One region of the Chromobacterium sp. ATCC 53434 genome, then DNA from elsewhere that is predicted to be linked to it. Evidence: riboswitches for the same ligand, from Rfam matches in the RefSeq annotation. Region 1 holds a riboswitch; the other holds the start of a gene.
What was found. A riboswitch is a leader RNA that binds a small molecule or an ion and turns the genes downstream of it on or off. The one in region 1 is predicted to bind glycine.

Region 1 (3,403 bases):
TGAAGTCGTACAGTTCCAGCCAGTTGCCCAGCGCGACGGCAATCAAGGTGCGGCGCGGGGACGCGGGGCGGATGAGGGGAGAGGGGGCGGCGACAGCCAGCGGCTTGCTCATGGCGGCTCCTGTTCTGGGTTGGCCGCCATCGGGCGGATTTTTACTTCACTATTTTATATGATAATAGCATTATTGGTTTATGTGTTGCCCGGCATGCGGGGCAAATCGAGAGCGATGGGGCTCAGTGGCCGATATGCCAGAACAGCGGCTGGCTGAACGGCGCCCACAGCGCCGTGCGCGCGCCGGCCGCGTCCAGCGCGTCGCGGACCCACTGGTTGCAGGTTTGGATAGGCGTGTAGCGGCCCATGGCCTGGTAGAAGGCGTCGTTGTCGTCGTAATGGCGGCCGGGCAGCCAGCGGGGGAGGCCGGCGGCATCGGTCGCCGCGCTGCGGCGGACGAAATCGGCGAGGCGCGCGTATTGGTCCGGCGCCAGCAGCAGCAGGCCGGCGTTTGCCGGTGCTTGCCACAGGTATTCCACGTGCAGCACGGAACGATCATAGGCCAGCGCGGCGAGCGTCTTGCCCGGGGTCAGGTCGGACCAGTTCCGCGTTTCCAGGTAGAAGGCGCGGCTGCCCCAGCCTATGGCGACATAGGGCGCGCCGCCGAAGCGGTCGGACCGCCGGAGCCGCTCGGGCGGGAACTGCGCTTTCCAGTCGGCGGCGGCGGTTTGCGCCGGCAGGACCAGGCTGGTGTGCACGCCGTTGCTGTCCAGATACACCGGCACGCCGGCGGCGGCGGGGCGCGCGTCGCGGTTGGCCGGCAGCAGGCCCAGGATCAGGGCGGCCAGCAGATAGCAGGCGGGCAGGGCGGCGGCGATGGCCGCGCCGCGCCCCAGTGCGCGAAGAAAGGGCGTCATCCGGCCATCATGGCATCGGCGCCGGACCGGCGGCAAGACCGGTTCAGTGGTTGTCGTGGCGGTAGGCGAACACCGGCAGCCGCCATTCGCGCCACAGCGCGGTCATTCGCAGCGCCAGGCCGAAGGCGAAGCTGGCGACGACGTTCCATTCGTGCTGCGCGCCCAGCCAGTTCAGACCGAGATACAGCCCGGCCACCAGCAGCGACACGCTGGCGTACAGTTCGCGCCGGAACACGATGGGGACGCGGTTGCACAGCACGTCGCGCAGAATGCCGCCGGCGATGCCGGTGATCATGCCGGCCATCACCACGATGACCGGGTGGTAATGCATGCCGAGGGCGACGTCGCAGCCTATGATGGTGAACGCCACCAGGCCGAACGCGTCCAGGATCAGGAACAACCGGTTCAGGTGGCGCATATAGCGCGAGATCAGCACGGCGGCGATGCCGCTGGCCACCACCAACAGCACGTATTCCGGGTGCTGGGTCCAGCCTATCGGGTAGCGGCCCAGCACGATGTCGCGCACGGTGCCGCCGCCCAGCGCGGTCAGGAAGGCGATGACGGTGACGCCGAAGATGTCCATGTGGCGGCGGCCGGCCGCCAGCGCGCCGGTCATCGCTTCCGCGGTGATGGCGATCAGGTAGATCAGGGTCAGCATGACGGGGCGTCCTTGCGGATGGCGGTTGCGGGCGCCGCCGGCTTGGCGGGGCGGAAAATCGGCTGCGGGCCGGGCGCGGGCAAAAGCCCGGCGCGCCGCGGGGCGGGTGCGCGGGACAAGGCAGACTCCTGGGTGGATTCCGGGCTACGGAACAGCCTCTCCCCTTGTCCTTTTACCTGAGAGTTGCATGGCCGGCGGCCACTTGCCCCTTCGGTGGGCTGCTCGGGGCAGCCTCTCTCCAATCGGCTTGATTCAATGAAACACTGCGGTACGGCTTGCCTGAGCGATTATGGGAGCTTGCGTCTTCGGCGGGGGCTGCGCCCCTCTCTCCCGCAGTTAGCCGGCCATATTAGCTTTTGCTATTTAAGTCGTCAATGCCGGGCAGGGCTGGGCCGGGTCGCCCCGGCCCAGCGGCTTCAGTGCTTGTCCGGCTCGCCGGCGACGGACTGGGCCGCGCCGTCGGGCGTGCGGCCATTGACCTTGGCCGGCCCCTTGCGGGGCGCCGCCGGCTTGGCCGCCGCCGCTTTGGGCTGGGCGTCGCCGGCGGTCTTGGCGGCGCTCTTGCGCCCGACCGTAGGCTTGACGGCTCCAGTCGCCGGTTTGGCCGCCTTGACCGCGGCGCCGTCGGATGCCGCCGGCGCCTTGCCGGAGACGGCGGGCTTGGCAGCTGTCGTCTTGGCCGAACTCGCCGGTTTGACGGCCTTGGCCGCGCTTCCGCCCGATGTCGCTTGCGCTTTGGCGGGTTTGGCCGCGGCCTTGCGCCGGCTCGCCGGCTTGACGGTCTTGGCCGGCGCCTTGCCCGGGGAGGCCGTCGGAGGTGCCGTCTCCTGGCTTGTCGGCGGCGCGGCTGCCGGCGTCTGCAGCGCCAGCGCCGAGGCGACTTCGTCCAGCCGCGCCTGGTGGATGGGCGCGATGGCGCCGCGCAGCGCCAGCAAGTCGCGGGCCAGCAGCCAGGCCTGATGGCGGCGGCGCGGATCGGGCAGCAGCAGGGCGAGGCCGCGCAGCGCGCGCGGCGCGTCCAGCCGCACCAGCGCCACCTGGCGCCGCACGATGTCCTTCAGCTGCATCAGCGTCAGCGGATACTCGTGTCGCACGTCGCGCATCACGCGGCGGATCGCGTTGAACGGCCGCTCGTCTACGACGCCGCCGCCGTTGCTGACATAGAGCAGCAGCCGCACGAAGCCGTCGGCCAGCGTGCCTTGTTCAAAGCCCGGATCCAGCGCCTCGCGCTTCAGCCGCGCCAGTTCGCGGCTTTCCCAGGCCAGGGCCCGGCTGCGCGGTTCGCTGGCGGGCGTGACGCCGACCAGGGTCGCCAGTTGAGGCGATTCGTAGATGGCGTGGAACAGCTGTTCCTGGGCGGCGTCGCGCAGATCGCGGTAGTGGTCCAGCGATTGAACGACGAAGTCGGACAGCTGCTGCTGCCAGCGCCACAGCGGATTGTCTTCGGTTATCGGCCGGCGTTGCTCGCGCACCTTGGCGGCCAGATCCGGCAGCCACCACAGCCACGGGTTTTTCGGCGAGATCAGCGTCCGCTCCAGCCGGGCCGGATGCCATTCGCGCAGCAGGCGGGCGCTGGTCTCGTTGCTGAGCGCGCGCACCGCCGGAGACAGGTAGCGGTCGTATACGCCCTGGTTGATCTCGGACACCCGCTTGACGACCTCGAAGGCGCGCTCGTCGTCGCGGCCGTCGTCCAGCGCCAGGATATCCGGCACGTCGCGCGCCTCGAAGCGGATGATGTAGCGCCCCTCGATGTATTCCAGGCCCGGCGCGTCCGGGGCGATGTCATCGATGACGGCCTCGTACAGCCCCGGCGCCAGCACGTCTATCAGGTCCAGCG
Region 2 (3,403 bases), 970 kb from region 1:
AACCGTTCCACCCACAATAAAGGCTCGCTCGGAGTCTGGATGTGCACCGCCCTGGTAGTGGGCAATATGATAGGTTCCGGCGTGTTTTTGCTGCCGGCTTCGCTGGCGCCGTTCGGCGGCGTATCGATGCTGGGCTGGCTCTTGACCTCCGGCGGCGCCATCTGCCTGGCGCTGGTGTTTGCCCGCCTGTCGGCCATCCTGCCGCGCGAAGGCGGTCCGTACGCCTACATTCACGCCGGCTTCGGCGATTTCGCCGGTTTCTGGATAGCCTGGGGCTACTGGATCGCGCTGTGGGCCGGCAATGCCGCGCTGGCCGTGGCCGCCACCAGTTATATGCAGGTCTTCTTTCCGGCGCTGGGCCATGACGAGCCGCTGGCCGGCGCCGTCGCCATCGGCCTGATCTGGATCGTCACCTGGATCAACAGCCGCGGCGCGCGCAGCTCCGGCATGGTCGCGGTGGTGACCACATTGCTGAAATTGCTGCCGCTGGCGGCGGTCACCTTTATCGGCTTCTTCCATTTCCAGCCGGACAATCTGGCGTTCAATCCGCACCACAAGCCGCTGCTGTCCTCGCTGTCGGCGACGATGGCGCTGACGCTGTGGGCCTTCCTGGGACTGGAGTCGGCCTCGGTGCCGGCCGGCGACGTGGTGGAACCGGAGAAGACCATCCCGCGCGCCACCGTGATCGGCACGCTGCTGGCCACCGTGCTCTACATCCTGTCCACGGTATCGTTGATGGGCTTGATGCCGGCCGACGTGCTGGCGGCCTCCCAGGCACCGTTCGCCGACGCCGCGCGGCTGATGTGGGGCGACTGGGGCTATTGGGCGGTCGGCTTCGGCGCGGTGGTGTCCTGCTTCGGCGCGCTGAACGGCTGGAGCCTGATGCAGGCGCATGTGCCGGCGGCGGCGGCCAAGGACGGCCTGTTCCCCAGCCGTTTCGGCCAGCGCAACGCGGCCGGCGTGCCCATCTTCGGCCTCTTGCTGTCCAGCGGCCTGGTCACCGTGCTGATGGCGATGAAGTACGCCGGCGGCGACAGCGGCGTCAAGATCTTCGAATTCATCATCCTGTTGGCCACCGCCACCACGCTGCTGCCGTACGCCTTCTGCTCGATGGCGCTGATCGCCATCATGCTGATGCGCGGCAAGGAGTTCTCCGCGCGCGATTTCGTGGCGCCCGGTTTCTTCGCCGGCATCGGCTTCGTCTACTCGCTGTGGGCGCTGTACGGCTCCGGCGCCGACATCGTGATGTGGGGCATGCTGCTCTTGCTGCTGGGCCTGCCTATCTATGTCTGGCAGTTGAAGGAGCGGCACGCGGCGGGCTAGCCGTGGTAGCGAGCCAAAAAAAGCACAGCTTTTATGCTGTGCTTTTTTCGTTTTCGAATGATTTCGAATGTAAATTTTGAGCGTATTTTTTCCTTGAAAAACATTTTCTCATATCGTTTTAAGTAGAAATAATAACGGCTTGCCAAGCCTGCGCGACTGCCACCATAATCGCCGAATCATACAGGAGAGAGCGGCTTGCTGGCCGCCGCCGAAGGCGCAAGCGCACCCGCAATCGCTCAGGCAAAAGGACTGTATCATCGGGCCGGCGGCAGCCGGTTCGCGCAATCTGGAGAGCGGCGCCGCCACGGCGCCCACCGAAGGGGCTAACGGCTTATACGGCCGGAAAATCTCAGGTGCCGGGACAGAGGGGTGTGGTTGATGAGGCTATCCACACTTTTCTCGAAGGACGCGCGCCATGACGGCTCCGAAACGTACTCCGCTGTTTGAAGCCCACCTCGCCGCCGGCGCCAAGATGGTTGATTTCGCCGGTTGGGAAATGCCCATCCACTACGGTTCCCAGCTGAAAGAACACGAAATCGTCCGCAGCGACGCCGGCATGTTCGACGTTTCCCATATGACGGTGGTCGACATCACCGGCTCCGACGCCAAATCCTGGCTGCAAAAACTGATCTCCAACGACGTGGCCAAGCTCGGCTTCGAGGGCAAGGCGCTGTATTCCGGCATGCTGACCCCGGAAGGTACCGTCGTCGACGACCTGATCGTTTATCTGACGTCCTATGGCTACCGCATGGTGGTCAACGCCGGCACCACCGACAAGGACCTGGCCTGGATGGAGGGCCAGAAGGCCGGCCTCGACGTGGCGCTGAAAGTGCGCCGCGATCTGGCGATGCTGGCGGTGCAGGGTCCCCGGGCCATTGAAAAAGTCTGTGCCGTCAAACCGGAACTGGCCGACGCCATCGGCGCGCTGAAAGTGTTCCAGGGCCTGCCGCAGGGCGAATGGTTCTATGCCCGCACCGGCTACACCGGCGAGGACGGCCTGGAAATCATGGTGCCGGCCGATCAGGCCATTTCCTTCTTCAATCAATTGCAAGCCGCCGGCGTCGCGCCCATCGGCCTGGGCGCGCGCGACACGCTGCGCCTGGAGGCCGGCATGAATCTGTACGGCCACGACATGGACGAGACCGTGTCGCCGCTGGAAGCCGGCATGGGCTGGACCATCGCCTGGGAGCCGGCCGAGCGCAAGTTCAACGGCCGAGAGGCGCTGGAAGCTCAGAAGGCCGCCGGCGTGAAGATGAAGCAGGTGGGCCTGGTGCTGGAAGGCCGCGGCGTGCTGCGCGAGGGCCTGAAGGTGGTGGTGGATGGCGTGGGCGAAGGCGTGATCACCAGCGGCACCTTCTCGCCGACGCTGAAACACTCGATCGCCATCGCCCGCGTGCCGGCCGCCACCGGCGCCACCGCCCAGGTGGACCTGCGCGGCGCGCTGACCGATGTCCGCGTGGTCAAGATGCCTTTCGTGCGCAACGGCAAGAAAGTATTCGAATAAACCGGCCGGCGCCGAGGCGCCGCCATCCCGATCATAGCTAGGACTGGAGAAAACCGAGATGAGCAATATCCCCGCCGAACTGAAATACGTCGACAGCCACGAATGGCTGCGCCTGGAAGCCGACGGCTCCGTCACCGTCGGCATCACCGAGCACGCGCAGCAGCTGCTGGGCGACATCGTCTTCGTCGAGCTGCCCAAGGTCGGCGCCGTGCTGGCCCGCGATGAGCAGGCCGGCGTGGTGGAGTCGGTGAAGGCCGCTTCCGACGTCTACTGTCCGATCGCAGGCGAAGTGCTGGCCGTCAACGAGGAGCTGGAAGGCGAGCCGGAACTGGCCAACACCGACCCGTACGGCGACGGCTGGTTCTTCAGGATCAAGCCGGCCAAGGCCGCGGATCTCGACGGCCTGATGGACGCCGCCGCCTACGCCAAGGAAATCGGCGCCTGATAGCCTGACCGCCCCGCCGTCGCAAGACGCCGGGGCGTTGTTTTTTCCGGCGCGGCCTCGTCTAGGCCGCCGCAACGAAGAAAGTCCCAAGCATGTCGCTCTCCGAACTCTTCAATCGCCACGAATTCATC

Region 2: linked by a shared signal. The riboswitch ahead of gcvT (glycine cleavage system aminomethyltransferase GcvT) and the one ahead of CXB49_RS08600 (trimeric intracellular cation channel family protein) in region 1 are both predicted to bind glycine.

The regions. Positions count from the first base shown of each region.
Region 1 is NZ_CP025429.1:1,911,789-1,915,191, forward strand. Features, by position in the region: gene CXB49_RS08590 (MFS transporter) at 1-112, opposite strand, end outside; gene CXB49_RS08595 (TIGR02117 family protein) at 234-908, opposite strand; gene CXB49_RS08600 (trimeric intracellular cation channel family protein) at 952-1,566, opposite strand; glycine riboswitch at 1,721-1,818, opposite strand; glycine riboswitch at 1,823-1,909, opposite strand; gene CXB49_RS08605 (DUF3141 domain-containing protein) at 1,983-3,403, opposite strand, start outside.
Region 2 is NZ_CP025429.1:939,943-943,345, forward strand. Features, by position in the region: gene CXB49_RS04410 (amino acid permease) at 40-1,323, shown strand; glycine riboswitch at 1,495-1,585, shown strand; glycine riboswitch at 1,600-1,698, shown strand; gene gcvT (glycine cleavage system aminomethyltransferase GcvT) at 1,739-2,827, shown strand; gene gcvH (glycine cleavage system protein GcvH) at 2,886-3,272, shown strand; gene gcvP (aminomethyl-transferring glycine dehydrogenase) at 3,365-3,403, shown strand, end outside.